3 regions of the Tsuneonella sp. HG222 genome follow, and region 1 is predicted to be linked to each of the others. Evidence: predicted binding sites of a transcription regulator. Region 1 holds the regulator's gene; each other region holds the start of a gene.
What was found. Region 1 encodes LexA, which represses DNA repair genes until DNA is damaged. Its sites were predicted from a motif close to GTTCCNCNCTTGTTCT; they were not measured.

Region 1 (6,298 bases):
AGGGCCTCGGGCAGGATGCCCAGCTCGTCTCGGTAAGCGTCGACGCCCATCGCCCCGTGGCGCTTGGACAGCTTGGCCCCGTCGTTGCCGTGGATCAGCGGGATGTGCGCGTAAACCGGCTGCGGCCAGCCCATCGCCGTGATGATCGGCAGCTGGCGGAACGCGTTGTTGAGATGGTCGTCCCCGCGCACGATGTGGGTCACGCCCATGTCGTGATCGTCGACCACCACCGCCAACATGTAGGTCGGCGTCCCGTCGGCGCGCAGCAGCACGTAGTCGTCGATCTCGGCGTTCTTGACCGCCACGCGGCCTTGGACCCGGTCCTCGATCACCGTCTCGCCCTCGTTGGGGGTTTTCAGGCGGATGACGTAGGGCGCGCCCTCCGGCGCCTCGGCCGGGTCGCGATCGCGCCAGCGGCCGTCATAGCGCAGCGGCAGCTTCCTTGCGCGCTGGTCCTCGCGCATCGCCTCGAGCTCTTCGGTCGTGGCGAAGCACTTGTAGGCATTGCCTGATGCGAGCAGCTGCGCGGCGACCTCGGCATGGCGCCCGGCGCGCTCGCTCTGGAAGACCGGCGGCTCGTCGTAGTCGAGGCCGAGCCAGTCGAGACCGTCGAGAATGGCGTCGATCGCCTGCTGGGTGGACCGCTTCCGGTCCGTGTCCTCGATCCGCAGCAAGGCCTTGCCGCCGTGGTGGCGCGCGAACAGCCAGTTGAACAAAGCAGTGCGTGCGCCGCCGATGTGCAGGAAACCGGTGGGCGAGGGCGCGAAGCGGGTAACAACCGTTTCGCTGCTGCCGCTTGCCATGCTTTCGACTTTCCCTATCCACTACAGATCGATGGCCACGCGCTTACCGCCGCTGATCCCGCTGGAAGTCGGGGAGCCGGGTGATGTTGCGTTGCAGCAGACGCCTTGGCGAAAGCGCGTGCGCTTGTCCAGCGTGCTCGATGCGGCGGATCAATTCCTGCAGCGCGCGGCCTTCGACCGCGGCCCGTGGCTGACGCTGGCGCTGGCGGCGGGCATTGCCGCTTGGTTCGTGCTGCCGGAACCGGCCTGGTGGGTCGGGGCGATCCTGGCGGCCTTGCTGGTCGCGGCGACGGCCGGGGCGCTGTGGCGCGGGGTCGAGGGGCGCAATCACCTGTTGCTGGCGGCGGTCTCGCTGGGGCTCGTCTTCGCCTTCGGCACCGGGCTCGTCTGGATGCGCTCGACCCTGATCGGGGCCGAACTGCTCCCGCGCCCGGTATCGGCGACGTTCGAGGGCCGGATCCTCGAGCGGATCGAACAGCCCGCGGAAGGCCGCACCCGGCTGGTGCTGGCGACCCGCGACGAGGAGGGCCGGGCGATCAAGGTGCGAGTCAACGTGCCCCTGGCCGAGGACGCGCCGGCGCTGCGCGAAGGCGCTGTGATCCGCTTTCGGGCGCGGCTGATGCCGCCCGCCTCGCCGATGTTGCCGGGCGGTTACGACTTTGCCCGCGCGGCCTGGTTCCAGGGCTTCGCGGCCACCGGCAGCGTGCAGGGCGGGGTGGAACTGGTCGAGCCGGCGCGCGGCGAGGCCTGGCTGGCCGCCACGCAGCGCCGGCTGGCCGATCACGTTCGCGGGCAACTAGGCGGATCGGCCGGTTCGATCGCCGCGGCCTTCGCCAGTGGCGACCGCGGGGCGATCGACCCGGCCGACGAGGAGGCGATGCGCGACGCGGGCCTGACGCACCTGCTGTCGATCAGCGGGGTGCATGTCAGCGCGGTCATCGCGGCGGTCTATTTCCTCGCCATTCGCCTGCTGGCGCTCTGGCCGTGGTTCGCGCTGAGGGTGCGGCTGCCGCTGGTCGCCGCCGGCGCGGGGGCGCTGGCGGGCGTCGGCTATACGCTTCTGACCGGCGCCGAGGTGCCCACGATCCGCAGCTGCGTGGGCGCGGTCTTGGTGCTGGGAGCGCTGGCGCTGGGGCGCGAGCCGCTGTCGATGCGTATGGTCGCGGTGGCGGCGGCCTTCGTCCTGCTGCTGTGGCCCGAGGCGATTGCCGGGCCGAGCTTCCAGATGAGCTTTGCCGCCGTGGTCGCCATCGTCGCGCTGCACGATGCGGGATGGGTCCGGCGCTTCCTCGCGCCGCGCGAGGGGAGGGCGCTGGGCCGGCTGTGGCGCGCGCTGGCGATGCTGCTCGTCACGGGGCTGGTCATCGAGCTGGCGCTGATGCCGATCGTGCTGTTCCATTTCCACCGCGCGGGCGTCTACGGCGCGTTCGCCAACGTCATCGCCATCCCTCTGACGACCTTCGTTTCGATGCCGCTCATCGCGCTGGCGCTGCTGCTCGACCTCGTCGGGGCCGGGTCGCCCGCGTGGTGGCTGGCGGGCCAGTCGCTCGACCTCTTGCTCGGCCTCGCTCACCTCGCCGCGGACCAGCCCGGCGCGGTCAGGCTGATGCCGCAGATGGGCTGGGGCACCTACGCCCTGTTCCTGGCCGGCGGCGCGTGGATGGCCCTGTGGCGGGGCAGGGTCCGGCTCTGGGGGCTGGGCCTGGCGGGCCTCGCCACCGTGCTGTTTGTCCTGACCCCGGAACCCGACGTGCTGATCGCCGGCGATGGGCGCCAGGTCGGGGTGGTGACCGCTGACGGGAGGCTGCTCTCCCTGCGCGACAGCAGAAGCGACTTCACGCGCGAAAACCTGATGGAACTGGCCGGCGTCGCGGCCGAGCCGATCCCGCTGGCCCAATGGCCCGACGCCGAGTGCACGCCCGACTTCTGCGTGCTGGGCATCGAGCGCGAGGGGCGGACCTGGCACCTGCTCCTGTCGCGCAGCCGCAATCTTATCGAAGAGCGCGCGCTGGCCGCGGCCTGCGAGCGGGCGGACATCGTCGTGGCCGACCGCTACCTGCCGCGCACCTGCCAGCCGCGCGCGCTGCGCGCCGACCGCCGGATGCTCGACGCCACCGGAGGCCTGTCGCTCGTGCTGGGACGCGACGGGATAGCGGTGGAGTCTGTCGCCGAAGGGCAGGGGCGCCACGGTTGGTGGCGCGGGCGACCGGCCGACTGACGAATCTGGCCAGCTAACCCTGGAGACAAGGGCAGACCCCGGAGCAGGACCGGACCGGGCGCGCCGCTCCGGCGCCGCCCGGCCTCGGTTTTCGCGACAGCCTAGTGGTAGCGGCGCAGCAGGCCGGCGAGCTTGCCCTGCACCTGGACCTCGTTCTCGGCATAGTACTGCGGATCGTAGGCGGCGTTGGCCGGATCGAGCCGGATCATCCCGTTTTCGTGGCGCAGGTACTTGAGCGTCGCTTCCTCGTCACGGACCAGGGCGACGACGATCTCGCCGTCGCGCGCCGAGTTCGTCTTGCGCACCAGCGCGTAGTCGCCGTCGAGGATGCCCGCCTCGATCATCGAATCGCCCGACACCTCGAGCGCGTAGTGCTCGCCCGCACCCAGCAGGGCAGCAGGCACGGGCAGGGTGCGATCGGTCTCGAGCGCTTCGAGCGGGACGCCCGCGGCGATCCGCCCGTGGAGCGGAATCTCGATGACATCGTTTGCGGCGGCCGGCGCAGCGCGCGGCGGCACGGTCACCCGAGCGACCGCATCGTTGGCGGCTGCCGCCGTGACGCGCGCGGGGGTGGCATTCTCGGGCTGGCGCAGCACTTCCAGCGCGCGAGCCCGGTTGGGCAGGCGGCGGATGAATCCGCGCTCCTCGAGCGCCGAGATCAGGCGGTGCACGCCCGACTTGCTCTTGAGATCGAGCGCCTCCTTCATCTCCTCGAACGAAGGCGAAATCCCGCTCTCTTCCAGCTTGCGCTGGATGTAGAGGAGCAGTTCGTGCTGCTTGGCGGTCAACATTCCGGCGCTCTCCGCAAAAACGTTCCAATTCGGGAACGAACGCGGAACAAGTAGGCAACCCGGATAACTCTTGTCAAGCGATACCGCCATTTTCGAGCCAATAGGCCGCCACGGTGTCGCCCGCCTCGGCAGCCGGCGCAAAAGCGGGCCGCCGGATCAGCGCGTCGGCGCGCGAAAGGGCGAGCAGGGCGCTGCTGTCGCGCTCCGAAATCGGGGCGAGCGCCCCATCCTCGAACCGCGCGCGAACGAACTCGGCCCGCTCGCCCACGGCGAACAGCGGCCGGGCCAGCGGGGCGCGGAACGCAGTGGGGAGCGGGTTCGCCGCCCCGCCGAGCGCGCGCAGCAGGGGCAGGGCGAAGAGGAACGCGGTCACGTAGCTCGACACCGGATTGCCGGGCAGGCCGATGATCCATTGCGGACCTTTGCGCGCCACCAGCAGCGGCTTGCCGGGACGGATCGCGACGCGCCAGAAGGCGATTTCGGCGCCCCATGCCTCCAGCGCCGGGCGCACCAGATCGTGATCGCCCACTGATGCGCCGCCGCTGGTCACGATGACTTCGGCGCCTCCCGCACGGTCGAGCGCGCCGAGCATCGCGTCCATCGTGTCGGGCACCGGCCCGAGCCGCGCGACCGAGGCGGCCCAGGGCGCCGCCATCGCCGCGAGCATCGCGCCGTTGCTGGCGGGTATCTGGTGGGGAGCACAGGCGGCCGGGTTGGCGACGAGCTCGTCTCCCGAATCGAGTACTGCTACCAGGGGCCGGCGATGGACTACCAGGTTTGCCTGCCCCGCCGCGAGGGCGAGGGCGAGGTGCGCCGGGCCGATCCGGACCCCCTTGTCGAGCAGCGTGTCACCGACGCGAAAATCGAATCCGGCACGGCGGATATGCCGCTCAGTGGGTCCGTCATCATTGGCGAGGATCAGACGGTCGCCTTCGCGCGCGGCGTTCTCCTGCAGCAGGACGGCACCGGCCCCCTGCGGCATCAGCGCTCCGGTGGAAATCCGCACGGCCTGCCCGGGCGAAAGCTCGCCGGCGAAGGGATGGCCAGCCGCGCTCTCGCCCACGACGGTCCAGGGGCCGGCACTGTCGTCGCCGCGCACGGCATAGCCGTCCATCGCCGACAGGTCGGCGGTGGGCTGGGTGCGGGCGGCGAGCAGTGGCTCAGCGAGATAGTGGCCGACGGTCTCGCCGGCCGCGAGTGCTTCGGCTGGCAGTGGCTCGACCCCCGCCAGCAGGCGCGCCTGCGCCTCGTCGAGCGGAAGGGGCGGCGTCATGTCGACGCGCGCCAGGTACCGCTCTTGCCGCCGGTCTTCTCGAGCAGGCGGACGCCCTCGATCGTCATGCCCTTCTCAATCGCCTTGGCCATGTCGTAGATTGTCAGGAGCGCGACGGAAACCGCTGACAAGGCTTCCATTTCCACCCCCGTCTTGCCGGTGAGCGACGCCGTGGCGCTGACCCGCACGGCATCGTGCTCGAAGGCGAAATCCACGCTCACCGCGTCGAGCGCGAGCGGGTGGCACAACGGAATGAGATCGCCGGTTTTCTTGGCGGCCATGATCCCGGCGATGCGCGCGGCGGCGAGCACGTCGCCCTTGGGTCCGCTCCCCTCGCGCACTGCCTGCAGGGTTTCGGGCGCCATGCGGATGCGGCCCTCGGCCGTGGCGCTGCGGGCGGTCTGCGCCTTGCCGCCGACGTCGACCATCCGGGCTGCGCCCGATTCGTCGAGATGGGTCAGCCGGCTCATCGTGCCCTCCGCAACAGGCTAGGATGACACGGAGTATACGACTGGATCGCTGCCGTTCGGACCCTGCTACGGCGAGGCCGAGCGGTGACAGGGGAAATGCCCGGGACGAGGATCCGATTCATGCCGAATCTCATGGCATATCGCGACCTTGTAGGACAGCGCCGCCTATGTCGGGCGCTTGTTGCTCCAGATCACCTGCCCGATCCCGCCCAGGGCCAGCAGCACGCCCCAGATGGTCCACGTGATGTCGCCGGCCATGAAGCTGTCGAGAAAGGCGATGTTGAGGCCCTGCAGGATCCAAACTCCGCCCAGCAAGACCATGACGCACCCCAGCAAGGTGCTGATCACCCGGAACGTCGTGTCGAGGAGCTTGCGCATCAGATTTCCCCCGTCAGCAGCAGCCTCGTTGCCGCCTCGACGTCGTCCTGCCGCATCAGGCTCTCGCCGACAAGGAAACAGCGCACGCCCGCCGCCGCAAGGCGCAGGCAGTCCTCGTGCGAGTTGATCCCGCTCTCACCCACCAGGAGCGTCCCCTCGGGCGCCAGCGGGGCGAGGCGCTCCGTCGTCGCCAGGTCGGTGCGGAAAGTGCGCAGGTCGCGGTTGTTGACGCCGATCAGCCGTGACCGCAACCGGGCCGCCCGCTCCATCTCCGCCTCGTCGTGGACCTCGACCAGCACGTCCATCCCGCGCTCGAGCGCGGCGGCCTCGATCTCCGCCATGGCGCCGTCGCTCAGCGCGGCGAC
Region 2 (6,298 bases), 260 kb from region 1:
AACCGGGTGAAGGCCCGCATCTTGTGGATGTCGCGGCGCACCGTGCGGGCCAGTTCGTCGAGCCGCCGGACGTCGGGATCGGCCCGATCTTCCAGCGCCCTGGGATTGGCCTGCAGCCGCCAGAGCAGACGGTAGAGCAATGCGAACCGCTCAGGGTCCGAATGGCAAATGGCCATCTTGGCCAACTGCACGAACTGCTTGCTCGCGCGCACTACCACGGCATCGCTTCCGGGCACGGGCAGGCGGCGGTCGCCATGCGAGAACAAGCTGCCCGATCCGCCCGGCGCGACCCAGGCAACGCGGTCGGGCGGCACTTCGCATTGCACCAGCCCGCGGGCCCTTTCGCGCCAGAAGTCGAAATCGTCGGGTTCGGCCAGGTTGACCACGTAATACGTGCCCAGCTTGACGTGCTGCAGCGCGGTCATGCGGCGAACAGCTCCAATTGCTCCTGCTTGGGCGCGAGCAGCGCCCGCAAATCGGCGCGATCGGTCAGCGTGATCGGCCGCCAGTCACAGGTCACCAGGAAGGGGCGCACCTTGGCGATCGAGACAGTGAGCTTTCCTACGTCGTCCAGCCTCAGCGTGCGATGCCGCCGGCTGGCGATGATCTGATTGACCGCCCGCACCCCCAGCCCCGGAACGCGCAAAAGCGCCTCGCGGGGCGCGCGATTGACGTCGACCGGGAAGCGCTCGCGGAACTTGAGCGCCCAGGCCAGCTTGGGATCGATATCCAGCGGCAGGTTACCGTCGGCTTCCGTCGCCTGCATGACCTCGCCCGGCAGATAGCCGTAGAAGCGCATCAGCCAGTCGGACTGGTAAAGCCTGTGCTCGCGGATCAGCGGCGGGCGCTTGAGCGGCAGTACGGCGCTGGCGTCCGGAATGGGCGAAAACGCGCTGTAGTAGACCCGCCGCAGCCGGAACCGGTCGTAGAGCCGACTTGCTTTGCCCACAATATCCGCATCGGTCGCCGCATCTGCCCCCACGATCATCTGAGTGGATTGGCCGGCAGGCGCGAAGCGCGGGGCGTGCTTGAACCGCTTGCGCGCATCCTTGGCCTCGACAATCGCCATTTTGACGCCGCCCATCGCGCCTTCGATCTGCCGAGCATCCTTGTCCGGCGCGAGACGGGTCAGCCCCGCGTCGGTCGGCAATTCGACGTTGATCGACACCCGGTCCGCATAAAGCCCGGCCTGGTGCACCAGCCCGGGATCGGCTTCGGGGATCGACTTGAGGTGGATGTAGCCCCGGAAGTCGTGATCCTCGCGCAGGATGCGCGCGGTCTCCACCAGTTGCTCCATCGTATGGTTCGAGCTTTTGACGATGCCCGAGGAGAGAAACAGCCCCTCGATGTAGTTGCGGCGATAGAAGCTGAGAGTGAGGTCGGCCACTTCCTGCGGCGTGAAACGCGCGCGCCGAACGTTCGAGCTCTTGCGATTGACGCAGTAGTGGCAGTCGAACACGCAATGATTGGTCAGGAGAATCTTGAGCAGCGAGATGCACCGCCCGTCGGGCGCATAGGCGTGGCAGATGCCCATTCCCTCGGTCGAGCCGATGCCCTTACCGCCCTTCGAATTGCGTTTGCTCGTCCCCGAGGATGCGCAGGACGCGTCGTATTTTGCCGCGTCGGCAAGGATTTCGAGCTTTTCGATGATGCTGAGCTGACCCATCCGTTCCTTATATGTTCTTATCGGGGATTTGCCAGTCCTTTCCAACGCCGTGCGGGGCGCTTCGTCGCACAAACGGAACAGGATCGCCTCTCGGAGCTTCCGTCAGCACCTACAACGAAGGCGGACCCGATGACTTCGATAAATACCCTCTCCACGCGCGACGGCACTCAGCTTTTCTACAAGGAGCTCGGCGATGGCCCGCCGGTCATCCTCATCCACGGCTGGCCCTTGTCGGCCGATAGCTGGGATCCGGTCATGATGGCACTCGCGGAATCCGGATACCGCGCGATCGCCTACGACCGCCGCGGTTTCGGGAGGTCGGACCAGCCCAAGACCGGATACGATTACGACACGTTCGCCGACGATCTGGCCGACGTCATGAAGGCAACAGGCGCAAGCCAGGACGTGGCCCTCGTCGGCTTCTCGATGGGTGGCGGCGAAATCGCACGGTACATGAGCCGTCACGGCGGAGCGGGCGTATCGAAGGCGGTGCTCGTCAGTTCGGTCGTTCCGTACATGCTCCAGACCGACGACAACCCCAATGGCGTGCCGCAGGAAACCTTCGACGAGATGACCGCCGGAATGAAGGAGGATTTCCGCGCCTTCTTCACCGATTTCTTCGAGGATTTCTATGGCGACGACGTGAGCGACGAGGAACTCGACTGGGCCTGGATGACCACGATGAAGGCGGGCCAGTACGCTACGCTCAAGGCAGCCGAAGCGTTCGCGACGACCGACTTCCGCCCCGATTTGCCGAGCCTGACCGTGCCGACGCTGGTCATCCATGGCACCAAGGACGTGACCGTTCCGATCGATGCCACCGGGCGCGTGGTTGCCGCCCAGGTCCCCACCGCGGAGATCATCGAATACGACGGCGAACCCCACGGCGTGTTCGCCACGCAGACGCAGCGCCTGATCGACGACATCACCGCGTTCCTCGACCGCGGAGGCGCCTCGCAAAGCTACGAGCAGCGCATCATCGAACCGGCCTGAACCAGGCAATCCGTTGAATTGGAAGGCGCGCCCGTGTGGCGCGCCTTTCTTTTTGCCGATGGACGCGGCCCCTCCTGCCTGACATCATCCCCAAAAGGCTGGGGAGAGGCCGATGACGCAAAAGACTTTCAGCGAAGCGATCGCCGACGCGCCCTTGCGCCCTTACCAGATGCTGGTGATGGGGCTGGGGCTAGCACTCCTGGTCATCGACGGCATCGATCTCCAGTCGCTATCGCTGGTCACGCCGGTCATCCTCGACGAGTGGCAGATCGACCGCGCGGTCTTCGGTCCTGCCCTGGCCGCCTCGCTGTTCGGTATGGGCTTCGGCTCGATCTTCGGCGGCATGCTGGGCGACAAGATCGGCCGGCTGCGCACACTGTTCATCGCCTGCCTCATCTTCGGCGGGTCGACCATTGCAGCAGCGTGGACGAACACCGTGTGGGAGATGGCGGCCGTCCGCACGATCGGCGGCCTGGGCTTCGGTGCCGCCTATCCCAACGCCCTTGCCCTCGTCAGCGATTGGGTGAGCGAGAAATGGCGGCCCCACGCCGTTTCGTTTCTCTCGGTCGGCATCCCGGTGGGTATTTCGGTGAGCGCGGCGCTGATGCCGGTGCTGCTGCCGGAATACGGCTGGCGCGGCGCGTTCCAGATTTTCGGCGTCGCCTCGCTCGTCCTGGGTGCGATCCTGATCCTCTTCCTGCGCGAGCCGCCGGCCTATCTGCTCGGCAAGGGTCGCAAGGAGGAAGCGCAGAAGAGCGCCGCGCGCGTGATCGATCCGTCGATCGAACTTCTGCCGGAGTCCGTGGTGCGCGACAATGCTGGTGCAGGAGAGCAGATCGGCATTTTCCATCGCAGCAACCGCATGCTCAACATCGGCATGGTGATCAGCTTTTCCGCCACGACCACGCTGGTCTACGGCCTGCTGAACTGGACGCCCGAATTGCTGACGACGGCGGGCTTCACCTTGGAGCAGGCTCTGCGGGCCAGTTTCTGGCAGGGCATCCTGTCGATCGTCGGCGGGTTGTCCGCCGGGCTGACCACGCGGGCGTTCGGGTCGAAGGCGGTCATCATTGCGGGCGCTGCGGCGATCCTGGCGACGATCGTTGTCCTTGGCGTGATGCTCGAGAACCTCGACGGGGCGCCGACGCCGTCGCAGATCGACGTCATCGTGTTTCTCGAAGGTCTCGCCGTTGGTCTGGTCAGCATGATGATCACCGTATTCTACGTGGTCATGGCGTCGGGCTATCCCCACTCGTGCCGCGCCGGCGGGATCGGCATGGTGATCACTTCCGGCCGCGTGATGTCGATCACGATGGTGCTGGGAGGGGGCTGGCTGATCGGTCTTGGCGGCGAAGGCAGCTTCGTGTGGTATTTCGCCGTGCTGACGGTCATTTCGCTGATGGTCTTTGCCGCGGCCTTCATCATCGATCGGCAAGTCGAGCCCAAGCGCAAGGCGGCGCTCGCCTAGGCACACAAGCCCTGCAGGAACCAGTCGGGCAATCCGCCCCGCCCGTCACCGATGAGGCCGTGGCGGTAGATCCAGTAGCGGCGGCCTTCGCCATCCTCGATGCGATAGTAATCCCGCAGGCGCGCGGTGCCCTTCTCGCGCCACCATTCGGGGGCGATGCGTTCGGGCCCCTCGACACGGGCCACCTCGTGAACCCGGCCGCGCCAGCGGAACTTCTGCGGGAAGCCGTCGGGCGTGGCGTAAAGCACGGCGATCGCCTCAGGCCGGTCGAGCATCTTCAGGGGGCGCGCGTGAAACGCCAGCTCGCCCTGGCTGGCGGGTTGGGGGGCGAGCGGCGCTTGCCATTTCTGGGCGCGTTCGGGGATGTGGCTGGCGTGCGGCACCGGCCGGCGGACGGCGTTCTCGCCTAACCGCACGGTCAGCCGGTCCACGCAGGCGGCAAGGCTTGTGCCGTGCTCCTCGGCCGCGGCCTCAAAGTCGGCCTGGGCGAGTGCCAGCGGTTCGGCCCAGCTTGCCCGCAACCGGACCATCTCGATCCCGAAACCGGCCTCCACGTCGTCGAGGCGACTGGCGAAAAGGCGCACGATGTGCCCCGCTTCCCGCGTGGCGGCGGCGAATTCGAGCGTGCGGAGCACGACCTCTCCGTCGACCCTCCACATGCCCAGTTCGAGCCGGCGCGCACCCTGCCCCATCCCTTCGAGCTGGCGCGCCATATCCCCTGCAAGATCTTCGACCACCTGGTCGAGCAGCGGGCGATGGCGGATCGGCTCCATCAGCCGCCGCTGGACCAGCGGAAATTGCGGCGGGACGACCGGCAACAAGGGTTCGGGTACCCGGCCCACGATCTGATCCATCCGCACCAGCGGATTGGCCGCAGGCGAACGGCGATTGCGGAAGCGCCGCTGGATCGCGTCCCGCCCGATAGTCGCCAGTTGCCCCAACCGCTTGAGCCCGAGACGGCGGAGCACCAGCACGACATCGTCGTCGAGCCGCAGCGCACCGACCGGCAGGTCGGCAAGGGCTGCGGGCACATCCTCCCCGGCACAGGATGACAGGATCGCACGCTCGGGTCCGAAGTGGGCCAGGGCCCACGCAGCGCCGGCGGTGGGCGCAATGGCCAGTCTGGCCGTCAGCCCGCGGTGCGCGAACACGTCCTGCGCATCGGCCAGCAACCGCTCCTCGCCCCCGAAGATGTGCGCCACGGCGGTGACGTCCACCAGTACCCCGTCCGGTGGATCGAGCGCGCTCCACGGGCCCCAGCGGCGCGACCAGACGGCCAGCCTTTCGAGGAAGTCGAGATCGCCCGCCGGATCGCTGGGGACGACCTTGAGCGCGGGGCAGAGCGTGCGCGCATCGGCCAGCATCATGCCGGCGCGCGCGCCAGCGGCGAAGCCCGCCCGATTGGCCGCGTCGATCCGCGGACCGTGCGCGGTCTCGGTGATCAGCGCCAGGGGGTCGGCATCCGCCCCCTGCCCTTCCTGGCAGCCTTCAGCCTGCCGCCAGCGATCGACCGCCAGCCTCGCCAGCCAGATCGACAGGATCCTGCGCGGCGGGGGTGAAGCGGTCGGCGGCGAGGTGGTCTTCCTCATCGCGCAATATCCATTCTCCGGGACGGTGGCTGCGGGCGCGGAACAACTCGGCACGCCAGCTCGGGCGGCCGGGCGCGGCGGGGTTCCAGCGCGGTGAAGGCGAAACGGCTGCCGCAACGTCCCACCGCAGGCGCGCCGAACTGAGGTCGCGCGCCGCATCGAGCCTGACCAGCCAGAGCGACACCGCGTGCCGCTCGGCTGCGAGCGTCAGGCGGCGCGAAGCGGTGAAATCGAGTGCGCGGGGGTTTCCGGCGATCTCCCCAACCACGAAGGCAAGGTCGCGGCAGCGCACCCCTTCCTCCAGTGCGAAGAGTGCATCCTCCGGCGTCTTGGCCGACACGTGGATCAGGCGGCGGCGCAGGGCATCGGGCAGGCCCGGACGATAGGGACGGCCGCCGAGCCGGATCGCCGCGGCATCCTGCACCCACAGCACATCGCGCTGCCCGACATGTTCCGAGCTGGCGGTGCGCAGCTGGTCGAAGGCAAGCGCCAAGGCAGTCGAAACGCCGCTGGCATCGCAGCCCGGAGCGAATACCTCGTTATGGCGCGCGCCGGGCAATCCCGGCCGCCAATGCGCAGCGC
Region 3 (6,298 bases), 940 kb from region 1:
GGGCCTGATCGACGAGATGACGCTGGTCGCCGGTCGCCAGCTCTACCCCCGCCAGACCGAAGCGCTCGCCAGGGCCAAGCTGCTCGCTGATCTGCCGGTCGCCTATCAGTATCTGAGCGGCGTCTCGCAAAGCGCGAGCGCGATCTTTCGCCAGGTCCTCACCATCAATGCGATGAACCAGGCGATGCACGGCTTTGCCGGAGCGAGCGGCACGACCAGCGTCGACGTCTTCGCCCAGACCCGCGCCGATATCCAGACCGAGCGGACCTACTCTTCGATCGCGCACAATGCCATGAAGTGGGTACCGATCCTCAATGTCGTGCTCACCGTCGTGTTCTACGCGCTGTTTCCGGTGCTTTTTCCGCTGTTCCTGATGCCCAAGACCGGCCCCTTGGCTCTCAGAGGCTACGTCACTGGCTTCTTCTATCTTGCCGCCTGGGGACCGCTGTTCGTCATCCTGCACATGATCCTGATGTTCAAGGGCGCGAGTGATGTCGCCGCCGCGAGCGGCAGCACCGGGCTCAGTCTGGCGACCTTTGGAGGAATGAGCGACGTCAACAGCGATATCGGCGTGCTCGCAGGCTATCTCGTCGCCTCTGTGCCGTTCCTCGCCGGCGGCGTGGCAAAGGGCGCCATGGCCATCTCCACCCAGGCAACCTCCTACCTCAACCCGAGCCAGAACGCGGCCGAGGAGGCCGCGCGCGAGGCGAGCACGGGCAACGTCTCGCTCGGCAATTCGAACATCGACAACTCGAGCGTGTTCTCGCGCCAGTTCGCGCAAGGCAACCTTGCGCCCAACATCGCCTATGGGACGGGCCAGACGCGCAGCTTCGGCGACAGCGGCACCCAGACCACCAGTTTCCCCGGGGCCGAGTTTGCCCATGTGCCGACCTCGAGCTATCCGTTCAGCCCGACGCTGGGCCAGGATTTCAGCGGCAGGCTCTCGACCATGGCGAGCCAGAGCCGCGGCCAGAGCGAGACCTTCTCGAACCTCGCCCAGCAATCGACCAGCTCGGCGGTCACCCGGTTCCATGAACTCCGCGATGCTTGGTCGACGAGCCGCTCAAACGAGACGGTCAGCGGCACCTCCACCAGCGACAGTATCGGCAGCGCATTCAGCCAGGTCGACAATGCATCGCGCACGCTTCAGCAGCAGTTCGGCCTGTCGCGCCGCGCCGCAGATGACATCACGGTCTCATGGTTCCTGAACGGACAAGCCTCCGCAGGAGCAGGCGGCGAACTCGGGCCGGTCGAACTGGGCGGTAAGGTGAGCGGAGGGCGAAACAAGTCATGGACCGACAGCGACATAGGTATCGCTTCCGAGGACCGGTCGCGGGTGCTCGGCGCGCTCAGGCAGATCTCCGAGAGCCAGAATTGGTCGAACACGCGCGAGGGTTTCCTGCGCGAGACAAGTTCGAGCTCGGAAGCGCTGGTTTCGAGCAGCGCCTCGGGTCTCACCACCTCGCTCACAGAGGCGCAGAGCTACATCGTTGAAGCGCGCCGCGCCGAAGAGCTTGCCAGCCGCCTCGAGAATCAGGCGAGCTGGTACGAAAGCGCCACCGCGACCGGATCGCTCAATCTCAGCCAGGCCTATCGCGAGTGGGGCATGTCCGAGATCGAAGCCAACCGGGATTACTACGGCCCGGTGCACTTCGATGACATAGAGTTCCAGATGAGCGCCCAAGGGCAGCAGTTGCAGGCGCGCTTCGTCGAGAGCTATGCGGACCAGTTGCATAATGACATCGCCGACGAGCTTGTTCTGCCTTCCTTTGCGCCAGTCACACGCCCCGACGTAAGTTCTCAAGGCGATGTGCGGGGTTCGGTCAGGCCCGGCGGCGTAGGCGTAGGCCTGACTGAACAGTCAAGCGATCGTGAGGAGATCGCGCACGACATCGAGCGGGTTCAGCTGCAGGGTGGACAGCGGATCGACACTTTGACGAACTATCTCGATGGACAGACTCGCGACGCAAAGGGCGCATCCGCTGAGGCGGCAGACGGTGTTAAGGAGTGGCGACCTTAATTCAGTCGGTTCACCTCATCAATTACGAGGTAGATCAAGAAAGCCGCAAACAGCAGGGTGACGACTATCACCTTCAGTCTGCCCCAGGGATCGGCCCAGGTCTTCTTCCAGGTGTAAGCCGTCAATCGGTTCTCGGCGATGGCTCGGTCGACCTCGCGAAAGCCCTGCCAATCCTGGCCACCGGCGTTCCGGGATTTGTCTGGATCGCTCATCGACCATCTCCTTCACAAACCAGCGCCGCCCATCTCCGCTCTCTGAAAGAAATTGGGAGAGGAGGTGCCCGCATCTTAGCACAAAAGCTTCGGAACTACGATATGCAGGACTTGGCTCGTTTCAGGGGTGATGGCAGACAATCAGGATGAAACGCGGGCTCCTCATCACGACCTGTGTGGCCTCGGCATGATGTTCCGGCGCAGATCAAAGAAGCTGTGCGGCAGCAGACCGGGTGCGCTGATCTTCGACTTCCGCCAAGAGTTACGTCGGCAGAAACGGACGAAGCGCCGCTCGCTCGCAATGCTTATTGGCGGTGGTCTGCTGGCGGGAGCTATCGGCGGGCTCGTCGGAACGAATTGGCCGACTAATTCAGCTAGCGCGCAAGCCAAAGCGGCGCACACCTTTGCCGTGTGCGGAACGATCCGAAAGACGTGCGTGGTCGATGGCGATACGATCTGGCTTGAGGGCGCGAAGATCCGCATTGCCGATATCGACACGCCGGAGATTTCCTCGCCGAAATGCAGCGCCGAATACGAGAGAGGAATTCGTGCGCGCGATCGGCTTTTGGTGCTGCTCAACGGAGGCGAGTTTGAACTGCGTTCGATCGGCAGTCGGGACGAGGACCAGTACGGGCGCAAGCTCCGCGTCATAGTGCGAAGCGGCCGGTCTTTGGGCGATCAGCTCGTGTCGGAGGATCTGGCCCGAACCTGGACGGGCCGGCGGGAGCCGTGGTGCTGATGCGGGATTGGCAGACCGACGAAGAGCGCGCCGAAGACGAAGCAAACGCCTGGAAGCTCCATCTCGAAGCGTGGTTGATCGGGGCGGCGACGCTGTTAGCGGTCGCCGGCGCTCTCGGGTGGCTGATGTGACGCTCACGCCGGAACAGGAATTGTGGGGAATGGCGCTTTGGGTTGAGAAGGCGCACGGCAGTCGCGGGCCCTCTTTCATTGCCCGAAAAATAGACGCCCTTGCTCGATCCGGTGAACAGGACGGGGTTCGGCTATGGCGGGAGGTTGCGCGCCGCTTTGATTGTCTCGCCGGCAGGCAGGAAGACAAGCGGTCTTCATAGGGTCTTTTCCCTATCTGCCGCTCTCGATCCACTCGAGATAGACGTTCAACCGCGCAAGTGTGCGCCTTCTGGGGCACCTCCCCTTTCTCAGGTCGAGCACGAATCTCGGGTCACCGACTGCGCGACGGCCGAAGCGTGTCGCCGAAATGCAGTACGTGATCAGGTGTCTCTCGATCCTGTCCAACAACGTCATCGCTCCTAGCCTCGACTCGCATCTTGCTTGTGTTCCTGATATGTTCCTACTAGGAAGGGTTTTGTGAGTCTAGGAAGAATCCTACACCCTACGAGAAGCACGAAGGACCGATCCATGGAGAATGTCAGGGAAGAGCTCGACCGGCTGATCCAGAAGCACAGATATGGCTATGCCTCGATCTCGAGGCTATTGGGGCGCAATGCCAGCTACATCCAGCAGTTCATCAAACGAGGCTCGCCCCGCAAGCTCGAGGATGAAGACCGCAGGAAACTGGCGAGCTTTTTCGGTGTCGATGAGCAGGTTTTCGGCGGTCCAGCCAATGTCGTCTGGGATGGCCTCGTGGAAATCCCCGTGCTTGATGTCGAGGCGTCCGCTGGTTTTGGCGCGGTGGCGGCCAGCGAGGCTGCGCACACCCGCTTCGGCTTTGATGAGCGCTGGCTCCGCAGTCTGACGTCGGCCAAGAGCGCCAGCCTGTCGATCGTCCGCGTGATGGGCGACTCCATGGAGCCCACGCTAAGCGACGGCGATGAAGTGTTGGTTGATGCGTCCGATCACGCATCGCGGCTGCGCGATGGAATCTATGTCCTGCGCGCCGACGATGCACTTGTGGTGAAGCGCGTCGCCATCAAGCCAGGCGGCAGGCAAATCACAATCGCTAGCGACAATCCCGCATACCCGACCTGGAACGACATGAACCGCTCCGAAGTGCACGTGGTCGGGCGGGTGATCTGGTTTGGGAGAGCCCTCTAGGATCGACCGAAATTGGGCCGGAAGCGGAAAGGCAGCTTTTATATCTTTGAGCGGATTAAGCGGACAGCGACTGCTGACCGAATCGCAAGCCGGTGCATTAGAGAATGGTCTGGAGAAACCCCTCTTGGCATAGACTTTTGCCGTCGTTGAAACGCCCCTGCAGGACAGCCAACACGGAGCCGAGAGCCACAAACTAAATTGGTTTACTATTTAGCGCGCCTTTCCTACCATCCGGAGATGGCGAGAGAAACCTTTACGATTGAGGGCGCAGGCGCGATTTCTCTTACAGCCGAGGCTGAGGGGGATGCCTACGCTAAACCCGTCCTTCTTGCGCACGGCGGCGGGCAGACACGGCGCGCGTGGAGAAGGGTGGTCAGCGAGCTGGCTCAAGCCGGCTTTCGCGCAATCGCCTTCGACATGCGCGGTCACGGAGACAGCGATTGGTCGCCATGCGGAGCTTATGAAATGCGCGACTTCGCGGCGGATCTGGTCGCTGCAGCGTCGCGCCTGGACCAGAAGCCAGCGCTGGTTGGCGCTTCACTGGGCGGGCTCGCTGGACTGATTGCCGCAGGGGAGCTTGCTCCAGGTAGCTTTGCTTCACTCACATTGGTCGACATTGCCCCGCGCATGGAGCCCAGCGGTGTGATGCGCGTGGTTGGTTTCATGGAAGAGCATGTCGATAGCGGCTTCGCCTCACCAGAGGAGGCGGCCGACGTGATCGCTCGCTACATGCCGCATCGTCCCAAGCGGGGCGCGAGCGATGGTCTGAAAAACTATCTGCGGCAGAAGTCGGATGGGCGCTTCTATTGGCACTGGGACCCGGTGTTTATCCGTAATATAATGTCAGCCAGACAAGGCGACCCAGACAGCCAAGAACGTCAATCGGCAATGCTGAGCCAAGCTGCGGCGAATCTCACGCTTCCGCTTCACCTCATCCGAGGCGGCTCTAGCGATCTTGTTTCCGAAGAGGCCGTTTTGCATCTGCGACAACTCGCCCCCCATGCAGAATACACCGATATTGCCGATGCCACGCACATGGTCGTGGGCGATGCGAACGATGCCTTCTCCGCCGCTATCGTCGATTTCCTACGAACCCATCACTCTTGCGATACGGCTCAACCACAGGGGACGAGGGAGCTATGATCGATCGAGAGCGCTTGCAGGAAATGCTGAATATCGCGCCGTTTCATCGATGGCTTGGGCTGGAGATTGCAACATGCTCCGACCAGGGAATCGCGATCACCATGCCATGGCGCGAAGAGATCGTGTCGAACCCTATGATTGGGTCGGCGCATGGAGGGATCCTGGCTTCACTGGTCGACCTCACCGGGCTTTATACTCTGCTTGCCGGGGGCGTCGCGGCGAGAGCGACGGCCGATCTGCATGTCGATTACCACCGTCCTGCAACCTCAGGACCTCTCACTGCTCACGGACAGATCGTGAAGATCGGGCGACAGATTTCGGTGGCGGAAACCCGGGTTCTCGAGCCCGACGACAAGTTGGTCGCCAGCGGCAGGGGCGCCTACTTCTCGTCAACCGGATCACTTGATCAGCGCGGCGGGACTATTGATCTCGAACAGGCTCTTGCCACCCAAGGCCCAGCGACTTCTGCAGCGCGATCCACGCCAGCGTAAGGGCACCTTTTGCCCGGACGAGGTCTGCTGAGGCCTGCTGCTGTTCTCGCAGGGCCCGGTTGAGGTCAGCCTTCGAGATCGCTCCTGCGGCAAAACGTTGGCGGTTCAGGTCCGCCGCGCCGTCAGCCTGCTTCTTGATTTGCATACTGGCAGCGAGCGCCACACGCTGCTGGCCGAAGCGAGCCAAGGCACGTTCGGCGTCTTGCAGTGCCAGAAGCACCGTCTGCTGGTAATTGGCGACTGCTTCGTTGCGCGCCGCCCCGGCTTGGTCGATCGCAGCGTCTACCCTGCCGAAATCCAGAAAATTCCACTGGAGGCGTGGGATCGCGAGTGCGGAGAAATCGCCGACATCGACAACGTCGTCCAACGAGGATCCGCCGAGGCCCAGGATCCCCGTGAAGGACAATTTCGGGAACCGC

Region 2: a site for LexA is predicted at 1,669-1,684, ahead of ACWPMZ_RS07975 (putative DNA modification/repair radical SAM protein). Genes of this name have one in related genera too.
Region 3: a site for LexA is predicted at 3,527-3,542, ahead of ACWPMZ_RS01835 (S24 family peptidase). Genes of this name have one in related genera too.

What each region holds. Positions count from the first base shown of each region.
Region 1 covers NZ_JBSOQZ010000001.1:1,331,569-1,337,866, forward strand. Annotated here, with positions in the region: gene gltX (glutamate--tRNA ligase) at 1-803, opposite strand, end outside; gene ACWPMZ_RS06715 (ComEC/Rec2 family competence protein) at 922-3,021, shown strand; gene lexA (transcriptional repressor LexA) at 3,123-3,812, opposite strand; gene ACWPMZ_RS06725 (molybdopterin molybdotransferase MoeA) at 3,886-5,085, opposite strand; gene moaC (cyclic pyranopterin monophosphate synthase MoaC) at 5,082-5,555, opposite strand; gene ACWPMZ_RS06735 (hypothetical protein) at 5,721-5,933, opposite strand; gene trpC (indole-3-glycerol phosphate synthase TrpC) at 5,933-6,298, opposite strand, start outside.
Region 2 covers NZ_JBSOQZ010000001.1:1,593,052-1,599,349, forward strand. Annotated here, with positions in the region: gene ACWPMZ_RS07970 (UdgX family uracil-DNA binding protein) at 1-425, opposite strand, end outside; gene ACWPMZ_RS07975 (putative DNA modification/repair radical SAM protein) at 422-1,666, opposite strand; gene ACWPMZ_RS07980 (alpha/beta fold hydrolase) at 1,796-2,659, shown strand; gene ACWPMZ_RS07985 (MFS transporter) at 2,772-4,127, shown strand; gene ACWPMZ_RS07990 (DUF6504 family protein) at 4,124-5,716, opposite strand; gene ACWPMZ_RS07995 (hypothetical protein) at 5,616-6,298, opposite strand, start outside.
Region 3 covers NZ_JBSOQZ010000001.1:387,146-393,443, reverse strand. Annotated here, with positions in the region: gene ACWPMZ_RS01860 (conjugal transfer protein TraG N-terminal domain-containing protein) at 1-2,020, shown strand, start outside; gene ACWPMZ_RS01855 (hypothetical protein) at 2,017-2,232, opposite strand; gene ACWPMZ_RS01850 (thermonuclease family protein) at 2,363-2,971, shown strand; gene ACWPMZ_RS01845 (hypothetical protein) at 2,965-3,102, shown strand; gene ACWPMZ_RS01840 (DUF6961 family protein) at 3,042-3,302, shown strand; gene ACWPMZ_RS01835 (S24 family peptidase) at 3,610-4,245, shown strand; gene ACWPMZ_RS01830 (alpha/beta fold hydrolase) at 4,483-5,388, shown strand; gene ACWPMZ_RS01825 (hotdog fold thioesterase) at 5,385-5,879, shown strand; gene ACWPMZ_RS01820 (efflux transporter outer membrane subunit) at 5,809-6,298, opposite strand, start outside.